One region of the Enterobacter bugandensis genome, then DNA from elsewhere that is predicted to be linked to it. Evidence: predicted binding sites of a transcription regulator. Region 1 holds the regulator's gene; each other region holds the start of a gene.
The links. The regulator PurR, encoded in region 1, represses purine synthesis genes. The targets are predictions, from matches to a motif close to CANGCAAACGTTTGCNTG.
Positions count from the first base shown of each region.

Region 2: DG357_RS07960 (amino acid aminotransferase) is a predicted target of PurR. The motif match lies at 2,470-2,487, and genes of this name have one in related genera.
Region 3: cvpA (colicin V production protein) is a predicted target of PurR. The motif match lies at 2,262-2,279, and genes of this name have one in related genera.

Region 1 is NZ_LT992502.1:2,008,290-2,014,845, forward strand. Features, by position in the region: gene punC (purine nucleoside transporter PunC) at 1-589, opposite strand, end outside; gene punR (DNA-binding transcriptional activator PunR) at 704-1,615, shown strand; gene purR (HTH-type transcriptional repressor PurR) at 1,633-2,658, opposite strand; gene cydH (cytochrome bd-I oxidase subunit CydH) at 2,956-3,045, shown strand; gene DG357_RS09870 (MFS transporter) at 3,209-4,375, shown strand; gene sodB (superoxide dismutase [Fe]) at 4,413-4,994, opposite strand; gene DG357_RS09880 (C40 family peptidase) at 5,117-5,890, opposite strand; gene grxD (monothiol glutaredoxin 4) at 6,229-6,556, shown strand, end outside.
Region 2 is NZ_LT992502.1:1,654,315-1,660,870, reverse strand. Features, by position in the region: gene asnS (asparagine--tRNA ligase) at 1-654, shown strand, start outside; gene DG357_RS07970 (porin) at 1,260-2,366, shown strand; gene DG357_RS07960 (amino acid aminotransferase) at 2,551-3,741, shown strand; gene DG357_RS07955 (MBL fold metallo-hydrolase) at 3,790-4,437, opposite strand; gene DG357_RS07950 (YcbK family protein) at 4,458-5,009, opposite strand; gene ldtD (L,D-transpeptidase) at 5,184-6,556, opposite strand, start outside.
Region 3 is NZ_LT992502.1:3,323,514-3,330,069, reverse strand. Features, by position in the region: gene accD (acetyl-CoA carboxylase, carboxyltransferase subunit beta) at 1-149, shown strand, start outside; gene folC (bifunctional tetrahydrofolate synthase/dihydrofolate synthase) at 220-1,488, shown strand; gene dedD (cell division protein DedD) at 1,478-2,170, shown strand; gene cvpA (colicin V production protein) at 2,335-2,823, shown strand; gene purF (amidophosphoribosyltransferase) at 2,857-4,374, shown strand; gene DG357_RS16050 (UbiX family flavin prenyltransferase) at 4,463-5,032, shown strand; gene argT (lysine/arginine/ornithine ABC transporter substrate-binding protein ArgT) at 5,323-6,105, shown strand; gene hisJ (histidine ABC transporter substrate-binding protein HisJ) at 6,319-6,556, shown strand, end outside.

The DNA of each region.
Region 1 (6,556 bases):
AGGTAATCGGCTTCGCGTCTGCGTGCGCCTCTTTTTTATGCGCGGGCTTGAGGGCGAACGCCGGCAGCATCAGCACCAGCGTGATGGCAAACAGTGTGGCAAAGATGGCCTGCCAGTCAAAGTGCGCGAGGATCCAGCTTCCCAGCAGCGGGGCGAGGGCCGGTGAGAGCCCTACCAGCGGCATGATGGTGGCGAAAATACGGTTAGTGCGGTTCGCCGGATAGTAATCGGTGACCAGCGCCTGCCAGGTCACGGCCGCGGCACAGACGCCGACCGCCTGAACAAACCGCAGCACCAGCAGCCAGGTGGCATCGCGCACCCATAGCATCCCCAGGCAGCCCACGGCAAAAATGGCCAGCCCCAGCAGCAGCACCGGTTTACGCCCAAAGCGATCCGAAAGCGGTCCCCAGAGCAGCTGCGCGAAGGCAAAACCGGCCAGGAACAGGCTCAGGCTGGCGCTGATGGCGGCAGCAGGGGTTTGCAAATCTTCCTGCATGGCGGCAAACGCCGGCAGGTACATATCGGTGGCCAAAAAGCCCAGCACGCTTAAGCCGCCGAGCCAGACTAAAAAACCTTTCCTGGGTTGCACTGTTTTATTCTCCTGAGGAGGCAGGTATATGTTGGCGCTGAGTGTAGGGAGTGCAAAGCCGCTTGTGAAACGCTAATATTTGGCGGGTGCATTCAAATTTTTTGCAGGCAGAAAATGTGGTCCGATTATTCTCTTGAAGTGGTCGATGCTGTCGCGCGTAACGGCAGCTTTAGCGGAGCGGCGCAGGAGTTGCACCGCGTCCCTTCAGCCATCAGCTATACGGTGCGACAGCTTGAGGAGTGGCTGGCGGTACCGCTGTTTGAACGGCGGCATCGTGATGTTGAATTAACGCCCGCAGGGGCGTGGTTTTTGAAGGAAGGACGTTCTGTTATCAAAAAAATGCAGATCACCCGCGAGCAGTGCCAGCAGATCGCGAACGGCTGGCGGGGGCACCTTTCCATTGCGGTGGATAATATCGTTAAGCCCGAGCGCACCCGGCAGATGATTGTCGATTTTTATCGGCATTTCTCTGACGTAGAACTGCGGGTCTCGCAGGAGGTGTTCAACGGCGTCTGGGATGCGCTGGCGGACGGCAGGGTAGAGATGGCGATTGGCGCGACCCAGGCGATCCCGGTCGGGGGACGTTACGCCTTTCGCGATATGGGGATGCTGAGCTGGAAATGCGTGGTGGCAAGCGATCATCCGCTGGCGGCGACGGAAGTGCCGCTGAGCGATGATACGCTGCGCAGCTGGCCGTCGCTGGTGCTGGAAGATACCTCCCGCTCGCTGCCGAAGCGAATTACCTGGCTGCTGGACAACCAGCGGCGGGTTGTCGCCCCTGACTGGGGATCGTCGGCGACGTGCCTCAGCGCCGGGCTCTGCGTAGGCATGGTGCCCGCCCATTTTGCACGTCCGCGAATCGACACCGGTGAGTGGGTTGAGCTAACGCTGGAGAATCCGTTCCCGGATGCGGCCTGCTGCCTCACCTGGCAACAAAATGATGTCTCGCCGGCGATGGCCTGGCTGCTGGACTATCTGGGGGACAGCGAAACGCTTAACCGGGAGTGGCTGCGGGAGCCAGACTGACTGGCTCCGCAATGAGATTAACGACGGTAGTCGCGGAACGGGCCATCCGCAACGGAACGGCGTTCGATGAGGCGAGGATGAACTTCAATGGACTGCGACTCTTCACGCTTGTTGACGATCCTGTCCAGCAGCATATTGAAGGCGGTTTCACCCAGCGAATCTTTCGGCTGGTGAATGGTGGTCAACGCTGGCGTGAAGAAGCGCGCGTTGCGCACGTTGTCATACCCGATCACGGAGATGTCCTGCGGTACGCGCAGACCCAGCTCGTCGGCCGCACAGAGGGCGCCCATCGCCATGATATCGCCCCCGCAGAAAACGGCGGTTGGACGGTGCGGCTGGGAGACGATCTGCTGCATCGCGCGGTAGCCTGATTCCGGCTCAAAGTCGCCCTGCACGATCCAGTTTTCCGGCACGGTGATTAGCGCTTCTTCCATCGCTTTCATAAAACCGGCCAGGCGGCCCGCGCCGGTGTTGCGTTCCAGCGGACCCGGGATCACGCCAATCTCGCGGTGGCCGCGTTCGATCAGATAACGGCCCGCCATGTAACCGCCTTCGAAGGCGTTATCGATAACGGAGTCGGTGAAGTCGGCGCGCGCTTCGCCCCAGTCCATCACCACCATAGGGATATGGCGATACTCTTCCAGCATCGACAGCACGGATTCCGGGTACTCTGAACACATCACCAGCAGGCCGTCCACGCGCTTTTGCGCCATCATCGACAGGTAGGCGCGCTGTTTTTCAATGCTGTTCCAGGCGTTGCCGAGAATCAGGGTATAGCCTTTCTGGAAGCAGTTTTTTTCTACCGCTTCAATGATCTCGGCAAAATAGGCCGCTTCGCTGCTGGTCGCCAGCAGACCAATAGACTTGGTGTGATTAACCTTGAGGCTGCGCGCAACCGCGCTTGGCGAGTAGTGCAGCTCTTTGATCGCTGCCCAGACGGCGTTGCGCGTCTCTTCCGCCACAAAACGGGTTTTGTTAATTACATGTGATACGGTTGTAGTGGAAACGTTTGCGCGTTTTGCTACGTCTTTAATTGTTGCCATTAAATGTCACTCCAGACCATATCCTAAACTCCTGAAAAACTTGAAGGTAAACGTTTGCCTTCTCTCACCCTTATCACGCAATTTTGAATTGCGGCACGCCGGGAAAACGACACGGGACGTCAGGAGGGGGTCAATGGCCGGTACGCTAATAAATTTAGCGTGGAATTTTGGCCTATCTTGATGAAAAGGGGAAGAGGTAAAGTGTTTATCAGCTTAAATCCAGGAAGATTTTTGACGTAAACTGTGCAAAAATGAGCAAGCTCACTTTTCGTGGGGGGATTAAAAGGAGAAAAATTGATGAGTTCCGATCTGAAGTTTTCGCTGTTCACCACCGTTATTGTGCTGGCGCTGATTGTGGCGGCTGGCCTGACGGCTGCGCTGCATTGATTTACGCGGGGGGAGAGCCTTCTCCCTCCCGAACGCTCCGATTGTTACTTCTCTGGCAAAAATCTTTTGCCATTTTGTTAACTTCTCATTTTTTGTGATTGATGTCATGCTTTCCGCTTCTTTGTTCTGTGTCACCACATGACACGGCATCCGGAGTTGACGCATGAAAATCAATTTTCCCCTGCTGGCCCTGGCGATTGGCGCTTTTGGGATTGGCACCACTGAATTCTCCTCGATGGGGTTACTGCCCGTTATCGCCCGGGGCGTGGACGTCTCGATCCCGGCCGCCGGGATGTTAATCAGCGCCTACGCCATCGGCGTGATGGTAGGAGCGCCGCTGATGACGCTTCTGCTTTCGCACCGTGCGCGCCGCAATGCGCTGATTTTCCTGATGGCGATTTTCACCCTGGGCAACGTGCTTTCGGCCATTTCGCCGGATTACACCACTCTGATGCTGTCGCGCATTCTGACCAGCCTCAACCACGGTGCCTTCTTTGGTCTGGGCTCGGTCGTGGCCGCAAGCGTGGTGCCAAAACACAAGCAGGCCAGCGCCGTGGCCACCATGTTTATGGGGCTGACCATCGCTAACATCGGCGGTGTTCCTGCGGCAACCTGGCTGGGCGAGGTCATTGGCTGGCGGATGTCCTTCCTGGCGACGGCCGGACTGGGCGTGGTCGCGATGGTGGCGTTATTCTTCTCCCTGCCAAAAGGCAGTGCGGGTGAACGCCCTGATGTACGCAGAGAGCTGTCGGTGCTGATGCGCCCGAAGGTACTCTCCGCGCTGCTGACCACCGTGCTGGGGGCAGGAGCGATGTTTACCCTCTACACCTATATTTCGCCGGTCTTACACGACATTACCCACGCAACGCCACTCTTTGTTACCGCGATGCTGGTGCTGATTGGCGTCGGCTTCTCGATTGGCAACTATCTCGGCGGGAAATTTGCTGACCGTTCCGTGAGCGGCACGCTGAAGGGCTTTTTAACCCTGCTGATTGTCATTATGGTCGCGATCCCGTGGCTGGCGCAGAATGAATTCGGCGCGGCGATTGCGATGGTTGTCTGGGGCGCTGCCACCTTTGCCGTGGTGCCGCCGCTGCAGATGCGCGTGATGCGTGTCGCCCATGAGGCGCCGGGTCTCTCGTCTTCCGTGAATATCGGGGCGTTCAACCTCGGCAATGCGCTGGGTGCCGCCGCCGGAGGCGCCGTGATTTCAGGCGGTCTGGGGTACAGTTTTGTGCCGGTGATGGGGGCGATTATTGCCGCGCTCGGCCTGCTGCTGGTGATGATGTCCGGCCGAAAACAGCCTGAAGCGGTTTGCACGGCTGAATAAGCAAAAACGCAGAAGGGTTACCCCTTCTGCGTGTCTCTTACGCGGCGAAGTTCTTCGCGACAAAGTCCCAGTTAACCAGAGCCCAGAAGTGCTCCAGGTAGTTCGGGCGCGCATTGCGGTAATCAATGTAGTAAGCATGTTCCCACACGTCCACGGTCATCAGCGGCGTAGCGCTGGTGGTCAGCGGGGTGCCCGCGTTAGACGTGGACACGATAGCCAGTTTGCCATCCGCCTCTTTTACCAGCCACGTCCAGCCAGAACCGAAGTTCTTAATGGCGGCATCGGTAAACTTCGCTTTAAACTCAGCAAAGCTGCCAAAGGCGGCGTTGATGGCGGCTGCCAGTTCACCGGCAGGTTCGCCACCGGCATTCGGTGCCAGGCAGTGCCAGTAGAAAGTGTGGTTCCACACCTGAGCCGCGTTGTTAAAAACGCCACCCTCTGAGCTGCGAACGATCTCTTCCAGCGTTTTGCCTTCAAAATCGGTGCCCTTGATGAGGTTGTTCAGGTTAGTGACGTACGTCTGATGATGCTTGCCGTAGTGGTATTCCAGGGTTTCCGCAGAAATGTGCGGTGCCAGGGCGTCTTTTGCATACGGTAGTGCAGGTAATTCGAACGACATTGCTTCTCTCCTTATTGTATTTTGTGTTGCCAATAACCCTACAGACAACAAGGACAGGTTAGCAAATTGAAAGGGTATGCAAAAGAGGAACTTAACCTGCCGCAGATGCGGCAGGGCAGGGATTAACGAATGGTTTTTGGCGTCATGACGCGACGCGCGCCGACGTAATGACGTACCCAGTAATCTTCGCTGAGCGAGGTGATCTGAATGTCCTGACCGCTGCGCGGAGACTGGATGAATTTCCCGTTGCCGACGTAGACGCCCACGTGGTCAGCCGTACCGCGACCCTGCGTGCGGAAGAAGACCAGGTCGCCGTTTTCCAGCTCACCCCGGTTAACCGGTGACGCATCGCGCAGGTGATACATCTCATTGGCGGTACGTGGAATACGGAATTTAACCAGATCTTTATAGGCGTAATAGACGAGGCCGCTGCAGTCGAAACCGGTACGCGGCGAACTGCCGCCCCAACGATAAGGTTTGCCAATCTGCCCCATCAGTTTATTCATCGCGGTTTTTTGCGCTTTTTGCACACGCACTTTATGCACATCCGCCAGCTTTGTTACCTTCGTGCATTTTGCTTTATGGCCTTTACGGGTAATGCATTTTTCTGTAACGAGGTTAGCGGCGGTCTGCGAAGCTTTATTTTTGGCGGTGCGGGTAGTGCGGGAAGATTTTGTTTTCGTCTTGCTGGAAGCGGTTTGTTTAGTCTGAGCGGTGGTTTTTTTCTTGTCGTTCTTGTTGCTGGTTTTTTTCTTACGTTCTGTGGCTTTAACCAGATGGCTTTTTTGTACAGCAGATTGCCGCGCCTGCTGAGAGGCGTTTGCCGCTGGCGTTAACGTGAGTGATGTAAACAGTAAAGCACAGAGCGTGATCGAGATTTTAGTTATCCGCGCCACTGGGCAGTCCCCTGATATATGCAGGTCATCAATAATACCCGCGTGTGATTTACAAAGCCCGTCGATTCTAATCCATAAAAACCCGAGAAGTTAATAGCATTTTTCAATCTAAAAACGTGTTTCGTTAGCAAGTGCAAAAAAATTCATCGTTCTGACGCACAATTGTTCACTCCCTAAGCAAAACCCTGACGGGCGAAGGGGTAAACACCATTTGCAATGCAACTTTTGTGGAGTCGGGGTAAAATATATAAACGTGACGAAAATGTTATTTTCCGATGCCAGCCTGACCCGCTACAATGTCAGACTATTGCCGTAACAGAAGTTAAAGGAAGCAAGACATGAGCACCACTATTGAAAAAATCCAGCGCCAGATCGCTGAAAACCCGATTCTGCTGTATATGAAAGGTTCTCCGAAGCTGCCAAGCTGCGGCTTCTCCGCGCAAGCGGTTCAGGCGCTGTCAGCCTGTGGTGAGCGTTTTGCTTACGTTGATATCCTGCAGAACCCGGACATCCGCGCTGAGCTGCCAAAATACGCTAACTGGCCGACCTTCCCGCAGCTGTGGGTAGACGGCGAGCTGGTGGGCGGCTGCGATATCCTGATTGAGATGTATCAGCGCGGCGAACTGCAGCAGCTGATCAAAGAGACGGCGGCGAAGTACAAAACGG
Region 2 (6,556 bases), 350 kb from region 1:
CTGGAGCCGGAAGTGGCGTTTGCCGATCTGAATGACGTAGCAGGTCTCGCAGAAGCGATGCTGAAATACGTCTTCAAAGCGGTGCTGGAAGAGCGTCCTGACGACATGAAGTTCTTCGCCGAACGCGTAGACAGCGATGCTGTGGCACGTCTGGAGCGTTTCGTCTCTGCCGACTTTGCGCAGGTGGACTATACCGACGCGGTAGCGATCCTCGAGAAATGCGGTGAGAAGTTTGAGAACCCGGTTTACTGGGGCGTCGATCTGGCGTCTGAGCACGAACGCTATCTCGCCGAGAAACATTTCAAAGCGCCGGTTGTCGTTAAAAACTACCCGAAAGACATTAAGGCCTTCTATATGCGCCTTAACGAAGACGGGAAAACCGTGGCAGCGATGGACGTACTGGCGCCGGGCATCGGTGAAATCATTGGTGGTTCTCAGCGTGAAGAGCGTCTTGACGTGCTTGACGCGCGCATGGAAGAGATGGGTCTCAACCCTGCGGACTACAGCTGGTATCGCGATCTGCGCCGTTATGGCACCGTTCCGCACGCTGGGTTCGGTCTGGGCTTCGAGCGTCTGATCGCCTACGTTACTGGTGTTCAGAACGTGCGTGACGTAATTCCGTTCCCGCGTACACCACGCAACGCCAGCTTCTAAGCAACGCAACAGACAATGGCCAGCATTTGCTGGCCATTATTTTATTCTGCCCTGTCAGTTTTTGTCAGCGTAAAGTCAGCGTTTTTAAACCACTACCCCGTCACAACCGCTACCTGTTACGTTTTGTTTCCGCGAAATATCCAGCCACAAAAAATTAACCTCATTCTTATTGCGATTATTACATTCTGAAGTAATAGCACAAATTTCAACCAATTTTTCAGCCATCCAGAAGTCTTTTTAGGGTCATAAGAAAAAACGAGTCGTTTAACATTCGCTTATAGGAATTGCCTTTATCCAAATTAATCATAAGGAATTCATATATATAGGAAACAAACCGATGCTTAATTCGCCAGGGGGTTCTGAAATTTGAGATGGTTCACAAAGTTCCCAAAAATACACATTTAGTTACACATATTTTCTTTCTGTAACTCAATCTTGAGAATTGTAGCACTTTCAGGCTAGCGAAACGCTTCGGTGAATGGAAAGATGCCTGTCAGATACATAAAGACACCAAACTCTCATCAATAGTTCCGGAAATATTTATTGACAGAATTTATTGACGGCAGTGGCGAGTGTCATAAAAAAACCAATGAGGGTAATAAATAATGATGAAGCGCAATATTCTGGCAGTGGTAATCCCTGCCCTGCTGGTAGCCGGTGCAGCTAACGCTGCAGAAATCTATAACAAGAACGGCAACAAACTGGACTTCTACGGTAAAGTTAACGCCGAGCACGATTTCGTGACCTCCGGCGATGACACTAACAATAACGACGCTACCTACGCGCAGATCGGTTTCAAAGGCGAAACTCAGATCAACGACCAGCTGACCGGTTACGGCCAGTGGGAATACCGCTTCATGGCTAACCAGGCTGAGAACACCGCTCAGGCTAACAAAAACCGTCTGGCCTTTGCTGGTCTGAAAGCGGGCGACGCTGGCAGCATCGACTACGGTCGTAACTACGGTATCGTATACGACGTTGAGTCATACACCGATATGGCGCCGTCCTTCTCCGGTATGACCTGGGGCGGTAACTACGTTGATAACTTTATGACCAGCCGCAGCACCGGCCTGCTGACCTACCGTAACAGCGATTTCTTCGGTCTGGTTGACGGTCTGAGCCTGGGCGTACAGTACCAGGGTAAAAATGACCGTGCTGACGTTAAAACCTCTAACGGCGACGGCGTAGGTTACTCTCTGGGTTACGACTTCGGCGAAGGCTTCGGTGCAATCGCATCTTACAGCAACGCTAACCGTACTCTGAACCAGAAAGCTGATGGCCAGGGTGATAAAGCTGAAGCATGGGGCGTGGGTCTGAAATACGACGCTAACAACCTCTACCTGGCAACTACCTATGCAGAAACCCGTAACACCACCCGTACCGGTTCTAGCGGTGATGCAGGTTTTGCTAACAAAACTCAGAACTTCGAAGTGGTTGCTCAGTACCAGTTCGACTTCGGCCTGCGTCCAGCAATCTCCTACGTGCAGACCAAAGGTAAAGACCTGGCTGCCGTCGGCGGCTTCAGCGGTGGCGATGCAGACCTGGCTAAATTCATCCAGGTTGGTACCACTTACTACTTCAACAAAAACTTCAACGTGTGGGCTGACTACTACATCAACCTGCTGGATAAAGACACCGACTACGCGAAAGCTGTTGGCGGTCTGAACGGCAACGACGATATGGCTGCTGTGGGTGTAACCTACCAGTTCTAATCAGAACACCACTTTGTTATATGCATAATGAACAGGGCTTCGGCCCTGTTTTTTTATGCCTGACAGAAAATAATGGCGACTTTTGAAAAGCCGCACGCTTTTCGTCGCAAACGGTTGGCATTTTGTAAATCTACCGTTAACCTGATAGCGGATTTCACTTCTGTAATCACAATGGAACTTCGTCATGTTTGAGAACATTACCGCCGCTCCTGCCGACCCTATTCTGGGCCTGGCCGATCTGTTTCGTGCCGACGACCGCCCTGGCAAAATCAACCTGGGTATTGGTGTATATAAAGATGAAACCGGCAAAACTCCGGTACTGACCAGCGTTAAGAAAGCTGAGCAGTATCTGCTGGAAAACGAAACCACCAAAAACTACCTCGGTATTGATGGTATCCCTGAATTTGGTCGCTGCACCCAGGAGCTGCTGTTCGGTAAAGGCAGCGCAATTGTGAGTGACAAACGTGCCCGCACGGCGCAGACCCCTGGCGGTACCGGCGCGCTGCGCGTGGCGGCGGATTTCCTTGCGAAAAACACCTCTGTGAAGCGCGTATGGGTGAGCAATCCAAGCTGGCCGAACCATAAGAGTGTCTTTAACTCTGCGGGCCTGGAAGTGCGTGAATATGCTTACTACGACGCGGCCAATCACTCTCTGGACTTTGACGGCCTGCTCTCAAGCCTGAGCGAAGCGCAGGCGGGTGACGTGGTGCTGTTCCACGGCTGCTGCCACAACCCAACCGGTATCGATCCAACGCTTGAGCAGTGGGAACACCTGGCGAAGCTGTCCGTAGAAAAAGGCTGGCTGCCGCTGTTTGACTTTGCCTACCAGGGCTTCGCCCGCGGTCTGGAAGAAGATGCTGAAGGCCTGCGCGCGTTCGCAGCCGTACATCAGGAGCTGATCGTTGCAAGCTCCTACTCCAAGAACTTCGGTCTGTACAATGAGCGTGTAGGCGCCTGTACGCTGGTTGCGGCTAACGATGAGACCGCCGATCGCGCTTTCAGCCAGATGAAGTCCGTTATCCGCGCAAACTACTCTAACCCGCCGGCACACGGTGCGTCTGTTGTTGCGACCATTCTGAGCAACGATGCGCTGCGCGCGATTTGGGAACAAGAGCTGAACGATATGCGTCAGCGTATCCAGCGCATGCGCCTGCTGTTTGTGAACACCCTGGCTGAGAAAGGCGCTGACCGCGACTTCAGCTTCATCATCAAACAGAACGGTATGTTCTCGTTCAGCGGCCTGACCAAAGAGCAGGTTCTGCGTCTGCGTGAAGAGTTTGGCGTATACGCCGTAGCCTCTGGCCGCGTAAACGTTGCAGGCATGACCCCTGACAACATGGCGCCACTGTGCGAAGCTATTGTCGCCGTCCTGTAATTTGCGCCCACAAAAAAGCCTGCGTTAAGCAGGCTTTTTTTATGCCGGTTACCAGACAGGCATTTCATCCTGAAGGAACGGGTTATGGAGCCGTTCATAGCCCAGCGTCGATATCGGACCGTGTCCAGGGATAAACGTTACGTCATCACCCAGCGGCAATAACTTCTGTTTAATCGACTGAATCAGCTGCCCGTGATCGCCGCGCGGAAAATCGCTGCGTCCTACGCCACCTTTGAAAATCACATCGCCGGAAATCAGCAGACGGGACTGGTCGTCAAAGAAGACGATATGGCCTGGCGTATGCCCAGGACAATGCAACACCTGTAAAGTCACATTCCCTACGTTAACGCGCTCTCCTTCGTTCAGCCAGCGATCGGGCGTCAATGGCAGACACTCATCAAGGCCAAACATGCGGCTTTGGGCGGGTAACCCCTGCAGCCAGAACTCATCTTCTTTTTCCGGGCCAATAATCGGCACACCGTAGTGTTTAGCCAGTTCAGCCGCTGCGCCTACGTGGTCGAGGTGACCATGCGTCAGTAAAATCTGCATCAGCGTCACGCCGCTGTCGGCAACGTCCTGCTTGATTTTCTCAGCGTCACCGCCGGGATCGACAAGCGCGGCCAGTTTGGTTTGCTCGCACCAGATTAATGAACAGTTCTGGGAGAACGCGGTAACCGGAATAATACGATAGTTCATACTGCTCCTGTGTTTCGTTATTACCAGTGCCGAACCGGCCCGGTATCAATATGCACAAAGTTGCTACGTGGGTAATATCCTACACCACCCGCGCGCATAGATAACGCGGCTTTGCGAATATTGGCTAACGAAACGCCTTCAATGTGGAAATCCATTGCCTGTCCCTTCGTGTGGTAGCTTTTTTTCGCTACCCCACGGCTATGGGCGCGCAGTTCATTGTTGGTATCAATTGAGCGATAACCAGAAATAAGCTGCACCGGCTTGCTGGTGCCCAGCAGGCCCTGAAGGCGGAAAAGCTGATCAAACAGTCCTGGGTCGATGGCTTTTACTTTATTCGCGCGGAAATCACGGAAAAAATGGTTGAGTCTTGCTAATTCATCCTGAATATAGCCTCTGCCATCGAAAAACTCCGCTTTTAGCGACTCACCGGTGTGAAGATTGCTGAGCGTTAAAACGCGCGGACGAGGTGTCGAGAGGGTGGCAAATGCTGGCGTCGGTAAGATGGCCGCTGCGCCAAGCGCAACACCACCTAACGCCAGCAGCTTGCGGCGATTAGCGTCAAATTTGTCCATGATAATCAGGTCTACAGGTCAAGGAAATCGTAATATGCTTAGCGCACGAAGGGCACCTTAACTGGCAAAACAGGGTACGTCAAGGCGCCCAACCCCAGTGAATACGCGGCTTACAGCGATATTGGCCCCGATTCACCATAACTTACGACAATCATTTTTCCCGAACTACTTCATTTACCTGATTAATTGTTCCGCTTTTGGCAAAATTTGTGCGCCGGATCGCGCGGTGAGATCATAATTGTAAATATCTGTACGGTACTGCGTGCGACCGTCTTCACCCACAAACGCTGTCAGATAATAAAGATTAACCGGAATGTTGTGGCGAATATTCACGTAGCGCGTATCACCCTGCTTCAGGGCGTCAGAAATACGCGTATCGTTCCAGCCCGCATCCTGCAGCAGCATGTTGGCCAACTCCGAGGCTTTATTCACGCGCACGCAGCCTGAACTCAGTGCCCGGGTATCTTTCTGGAACAGATTGTGGTTCGGCGTATCGTGCAGATAGATAGCATCTGAACTTGGCATGTTGAATTTGTAGCGCCCCAGCGAGTTATGCGCTCCGGGAGCCTGCTGGAAGCGGAACGGTAGGTTGGAGGCCGTGATCGTCGACCAGTCGACCATGTAAGGATCGATCGCCTCTTTACTGTTCCAGCCACGCATGACCGTATAGCCGTGACGTTCCAGATAACCCGGATCGTTCCAGACCTTAGGCAGAATGTCCTTACGCGCCAGCGTCGGCGGCACGTTCCACGGCGGGTTAACCACCACGTTATTTAACGCGCTGCTCATCATCGGCGTTTTGCGATCCGGACGCCCGACAATCACGCGCGAGGCCAGCTTCTCGCTACCATTCTGATAATAAACCAGTGAATAGGCCGGGATGTTGACCATAATGCCGGTAGACAGCGTGCCCGGCAGCAAACGCAAACGCTGAATATTAAGCGCCAGCACCCCGGCCCGCTGCGCAGGTGATACGTTAAGCCAGTCACGCGTTGAGGGTCCAATGACGCCATCGGCTCCCAGCCCTTGAGCGGCCTGGAACTGTTTAACCGCGGCAACCAGCTCGCGATCGTAAGCCTCGGGCTTATTGCTCAGGGTAGTGGCCTTGTTCTCTTTTATGGGCGCTGACGGGCTGACCACCGCGCTTTGCGGATCGTCGCCCGGCAGGGCAATCTTCGGCCCGCCATCAAGAATACCGGAGCGTTTAAGGATCTCGCGCAGGGCTGGCACATCGCTGCTCCACTGACCCGGACGCAGCGTTGCGGTCCCCCGTATTTGCGGCCATGGACGCGAGTCCCCCACCAGCGCGAGGAGCGACTGGTGCATCGTGGCATACTGTGGATGCGCCGGCGCGAGGCTGGCAATGAAGCGCGGCAGGTCGCCATTATCCAGCGCTAATTGCCACTGGTTAATCACCGACAGGGCTGGCGTCGCCAGCTTATAGGGCCTATCGCTATACAGCCAGCGGTTGCCATTGACCGGAATACCCGCCACAAACTGCAGGTAACCCATCATGGCATCGGAAAGGACCACGTCCCGCGCCTGAC
Region 3 (6,556 bases), 1.3 Mb from region 1:
AGAAAGGCGCTATCGATATGATCGTCCGCCGTCCGGAAATGCGCCTGAAACTGGCCAGCATTCTGGCGAAGCTGATGAATCTGCCAGCGCCTAACCCGGATGAGCCGCGCGAAGGCGTGGTGGTACCGGATCAGGAACCCGAGGCCTGATAACTGAAAAGGGCAGGGCCAGATGGCGCTGCCCTTTTGCTTTATAACCTGTTAATGACAACCGGGCATTATGGAAAATAAAAGCATTCCCCAAGCCACGTCGCCCCTGGCCGCGTGGCTTTCTTATCTGGAAAACCTGCACAGTAAAACCATCGATATGGGCCTTGAGCGCGTAAGCCAGGTTGCCGCGCGTCTCGACGTGCTGAAACCGGCTCCGTTCGTGTTCACCGTTGCAGGTACTAACGGTAAAGGGACGACCTGCCGCACGCTGGAGTCAGTCCTGATGGCGGCGGGGTACAAGGTTGGCGTTTACAGCTCACCGCATCTGGTGCGCTATACCGAGCGCGTGCGGGTGCAGAACACCGAGCTGGCGGAATCTGCCCATACGGCGTCGTTCGCGGCTATCGAAGCGGCGCGCGGGGAAATCTCATTAACCTATTTTGAATACGGCACCCTGTCGGCGCTGTGGCTGTTCAAACAGGCGCAGCTGGACGTGGTGATCCTGGAAGTGGGGCTGGGCGGGCGTCTGGATGCCACCAATATGGTGGATGCGGACGTGGCGGTGGTCACCAGCATCGCGCTGGATCATACCGACTGGCTGGGCCCGGACCGTGAAAGCATTGGCCGCGAAAAGGCCGGTATTTTCCGGGCGAATAAGCCCGCCGTGGTGGGCGAGCCGGACATGCCGCATACCATTGCCGACGTGGCGAAAGAGAAGGGCGCACATCTGTTGCGCCGAGGCGTTGACTGGCAGTATGAGGTGCAGGGCAACGGCTGGCGCTTCAGCGATGCGCAGGGCGTGCTGGAGAATCTGCCGCTGCCGCAGGTACCGCAGCCGAACGCGGCAACCGCGCTGGCGGCACTGCGCGCCAGCGGATTAGCTGTAAGTGAGCAGGCGATCCGTGACGGCATTCAGAATGCGCTGCTGCCGGGTCGTTTCCAGATAGTCAGCGAGTCACCGCGTCTGATTCTGGATGTGGCGCACAACCCGCATGCGGCGGCGTATCTCGCAGGACGTCTCAAATCGTTACCAAAAACCGGGCGCGTGCTGGCGGTTATCGGTATGCTTCATGATAAAGATATCGGCGGCACGCTAGCCTGCATGGAGAGTGTGGTCGATAGCTGGTATTGTGCTCCTCTGGAGGGGCCGCGCGGTGCGACTGCTGAGCAGTTGATGGAACATCTCGGCAAAGGTGCAATCTACAGTAGCGTGGCGCAGGCCTGGCATGCCGCGATGGCGGATGCTAAACCAGAAGATACCGTGCTGGTGTGTGGCTCTTTCCACACGGTGGCACATGTCATGGAAGTGATGGACGCGGGGAGAACCGGTGGCGAGTAAGTTTCAGAACCGTTTAACAGGAACCATTGTGCTGGTCGCGCTCGGGGTGATTATTCTTCCCGGGCTGCTCGACGGGCAGAAAAAACATTATCAGGACGAGTTTGCAGCCATTCCGCTGGTGCCGAAGCCGGGCGACCGCGATGAGCCGGATATGCTGCCTGCGGCGACTCAGGCGCTGCCTGCTCAGCCGCCTGAAGGGGCGGCGGAAGAAGTTCGCGCGGGCGATGCCGCTGCACCGTCACTCGACCCGTCGCGTCTGGCGGCGAATAACAACATCGAGATCGATCCGGTACCGGTAGAGAAGCCTAAGCCTGTTGAAAAACCGAAGCCGGTAGAGAAACCGCAGCCGAAGCCTCAGCAACAGCGAGATAAAGCAGCAGAGCAGCTGGCTGCAGCGTCTGAAACCCCACCACCGGCGAAGCAAGACGCAGCGCCGACCGGCAAAGCCTACGTTGTGCAGTTGGGGGCGCTGAAAAACGCCGATAAAGTCAACGAGGTTGTGGGTAAACTGCGCAGCGCGGGCTATCGCGTTTACACTTCACCTTCCACGCCGGTGCAGGGTAAAATCACCCGTATCCTCGTGGGGCCGGAGGCGTCGAAAGACAAGCTGAAAGGGTCGCTGGGCGAGCTGAAGCAGATCTCCGGGCTGAGTGGTGTGGTGATGAGCTACAGCGCGAACTAAGTACGACCTGCTCCTTTAGAGAGAGGCGATAAGCCACGGCGTTGAACATTTTTTCAGCGCCTTTTTTATTTACGCGCGGGAAGGAAATCCCTACGCAAACGTTTTCTTTTTCTGTTAGAATTCGCCCCGAACTGGATGACAGGGCGTTTAATCGTGGGACACATATGGTCTGGATTGATTACGCCATCATTGCGGTGATTGGTTTTTCCTGTCTGGTTAGCCTGATCCGTGGCTTTGTTCGTGAAGCGTTATCGCTGGTAACCTGGGGTTGTGCTTTCTTTGTTGCCAGTCATTACTACACTTACCTGTCTGTCTGGTTCACGGGCTTTGAAGATGAACTGGTCCGAAATGGAATCGCCATCGCGGTGCTGTTTATCGCGACGCTGATTGTCGGCGCTATCGTGAATTACGTGATAGGTCAGCTGGTCGAGAAAACCGGTCTGTCAGGAACGGACAGGGTACTCGGGATCTGTTTCGGGGCATTACGAGGCGTGCTGATTGTGGCCGCGATCCTGTTCTTCCTGGATACCTTCACCGGGTTCTCCAAAAGCGAAGACTGGCAAAAATCGCAGCTCATTCCAGAGTTCAGCTTCATCATCAGATGGTTCTTTGACTATCTGCAAAGCTCGTCGAGTTTTTTGCCCAGGGCATAAACCCTGAGATGTGGCTTAACGAGGAAAAGACGAATGTGCGGTATTGTCGGTATCGCCGGTTTCATGCCGGTAAACCAGTCGATTTATGACGCGTTAACGGTGCTTCAGCACCGTGGGCAGGATGCTGCGGGTATCATCACCATTGATGCAAACAACTGCTTCCGTTTACGTAAGGCCAATGGCCTGGTAAACGATGTGTTTGAAGCCCGCCATATGCAGCGTCTGCAAGGTAATATGGGGATCGGTCACGTTCGTTATCCTACTGCTGGCAGTTCCAGCGCCTCTGAGGCACAGCCTTTCTACGTCAACTCACCGTATGGCATCACGCTTGCCCATAACGGCAACCTGACCAACGCTCATGAGCTGCGTAAGAAGCTGTTCGAAGAGAAACGTCGCCACATTAACACCACCTCTGATTCAGAAATCCTGCTCAATGTGTTCGCCAGCGAGCTGGATAACTTCCGTCACTACCCGCTGGAAGCAGACAATATCTTCGCTGCCATTGCCGCGACCAACCGCCAGATCCGCGGTGCGTACGCCTGCGTGGCGATGATCATCGGTCACGGCATGGTCGCCTTCCGCGATCCAAACGGCATTCGTCCGCTGGTTCTGGGCAAGCGCGACCTCGGCGATGGCCGTACCGAATATATGGTTGCCTCTGAGAGCGTGGCGCTGGATACCCTGGGCTTCGAATTCCTGCGCGACGTTGCGCCGGGCGAAGCGGTGTATATCACCGAGAAGGGCCAGCTGTTCACCCGTCAGTGTGCCGACAACCCGGTCAGCAACCCGTGCCTGTTTGAATACGTCTATTTTGCCCGTCCGGATTCGTTCATCGACAAGATTTCCGTCTACAGCGCGCGCGTCAATATGGGCACGAAGCTCGGCGAGAAGATTGCCCGCGAGTGGGACGATCTCGACATTGACGTGGTGATTCCTATCCCGGAAACCTCCTGCGATATCGCCCTGGAGATCGCCCGCATTCTGGACAAGCCGTACCGTCAGGGCTTCGTGAAGAACCGCTACGTTGGCCGCACGTTTATCATGCCGGGCCAGCACCTGCGCCGTAAGTCGGTGCGCCGTAAGCTGAACGCCAACCGCGCAGAATTCCGCGACAAGAACGTTCTGCTGGTGGATGACTCCATCGTTCGCGGCACCACCTCTGAGCAGATTATCGAGATGGCGCGCGAAGCGGGTGCGAAGAAAGTCTACCTGGCGTCTGCCGCGCCGGAGATTCGCTTCCCGAACGTGTACGGCATTGATATGCCAACCGCCAACGAGCTGATTGCTCACGGCCGTGAAGTGGATGAGATTCGCCAGATCATCGGGGCCGACGGCCTGATTTTCCAGGATCTGAACGATCTCATCGACGCGGTGCGCGCCGAGAACCCGGAGATTCAGCAGTTCGAATGCTCCGTGTTCAATGGCGTCTACGTGACGAAAGACGTTGACCAGCAGTACCTCGACTACCTTGATTCGCTGCGCAACGACGATGCGAAAGCCGTTCAGCTGCAAAACGATCTCGAAAGCTTAGAGATGCACAACGAAGGTTAATGTCTCCGCAGGTGAGGGCGCTCGCCCTCACTTGCAACTCCCCGCAAAATCCTGCACAGTCAGCCCAGAATTCAGCAAGGGCGAAATCATGAAACGACTCATAATAGGCATCAGCGGTGCCAGCGGCGCGATTTACGGCGTACGCCTGCTACAGGTTTTGCGTAACGTGGCAGAAGTGGAAACGCATCTGGTGACGAGCCAGGCGGCGCGGCAAACCCTCTCCCTTGAAACGGATCTCTCCCTGCGCGATGTCCAGGCGATGGCGGACGTGGTTCACGATGCCCGCGATATCGCCGCCAGCATCTCCTCAGGCTCGTTTAAAACCGCCGGTATGGTGATCCTGCCCTGTTCAATCAAAACGCTCTCCGGGATTGTGAACAGCTATACCGACACGCTGGTAACGCGCGCGGCGGACGTGGTGCTGAAGGAGCGCCGCCCGCTGGTGCTCTGCGTGCGGGAAACGCCGCTGCACCTGGGCCATCTGCGCCTCATGACCCAGGCCGCCGAACTGGGCGCGGTGATCATGCCGCCGGTGCCGGCGTTCTATCACCGACCGCAGTCGCTGGACGATGTGATTAATCAGACCGTCAATCGCGTGCTGGATCAGTTTGACATCGACCTGCCCGAAGACCTCTTCACCCGCTGGCAGGGAGCCTGATTCTGTGCACAAATGCTGTGCATGAAAAGAGACGTTGCCCTGTTTCAGGGCAATTATGCAACGGCGATCATATCCTCGACATTTAATTCGCTTTTTCCCTTTTTCTCTTTCCGGTTCGTTCGGCAGACCTGCTATCTTTCACCATTAAGGCAATATCGCAACGTTTTATTAACATATTTAACGTCGAACTTTTGACCAGACGGCAATGTGGCATAAGACCTGCAAGAGAAGCCTGCAACACAACACACAACACAATACATAATAAAATCACGGTACTTGAGGGTAAATGTATGAAGAAGACGGTTCTGGCTCTGTCTTTGCTGGTGGGGTTAAGTGCGGCGGCAGGTAGCTACGCAGCGCTTCCACAGACGGTTCGTATCGGTACAGACGCAACCTACGCGCCATTCTCTTCCAAGGATGCGAAAGGCGATTTCGTGGGGTTTGATATCGATCTGGGAAATGAAATGTGCAAACGTATGGAAGTGAAATGCACATGGGTGGGCAGCGACTTCGACGCGTTAATCCCGTCGCTGAAGGCAAAGAAAATCGACGCCATTATCTCTTCTCTCTCCATCACCGAAAAACGCCAGCAGGAGATTGCCTTCTCCGACAAGCTCTACGCTGCGGATTCGCGTCTGATTGCCGCGAAAGGTTCCCCGATCCAGCCGACCATCGACTCGCTGAAAGGCAAGCATGTGGGCGTGCTCCAGGGCTCGACCCAGGAAGGTTACGCGAATGCCAACTGGCGCGAGAAGGGCGTCGACGTGGTGGCTTACCAGAACCAGGATCTGATCTACTCTGACCTGGCGGCAGGCCGTCTGGATGCCGCGTTCCAGGATGAAGTCGCGGCGAGCGAAGGCTTCCTGAAGCAGCCGGCCGGTAAAGATTACGCCTTTGCGGGCCCGTCCGTGAAAGACAAAAAATACTTTGGTGACGGCACCGGCATCGGCCTGCGTAAGGACGATAAAGAGCTGAAAGCCGCCTTTGACAAAGCATTCACGGAGCTGCGCAAAGACGGTACCTACGACAAACTGGCGAAGAAATACTTCGACTTCAACGTCTACGGTGACTAACGCACCAGCGTGGTGCGTCGCGGATGTGGATGATTCAATATGGTGCAATTTGTGCACCATATTGGGTCGCTACGTGCATACTTAAGCATTTATAATGCAAAATTTCCCGTCTGAAAGGCATTATTCTTTGCCTGACAGCGTGGATTAATGGCACATTAACCCCACCCCGTCGTCGTAAAAAAACCGTATGAAGACAGTTTGTTGAGGACAAATATGAAAAAACTCGTGTTGTCATTATCTCTGGTACTGGCCTTTTCCAGCGCCACCGCGGCCTTCGCAGCCATTCCGCAGAAAATTCGTATTGGCACCGATCCAACCTACGCGCCGTTTGAATCGAAGAATTCAAAGGGTGAACTGGTGGGTTTTGACATCGATCTGGCCAATGAGCTGTGCAAACGCATCAAAGCACAGTGTACTTATGTAGAGAACCCGCTGGATGCGCTGATCCCTT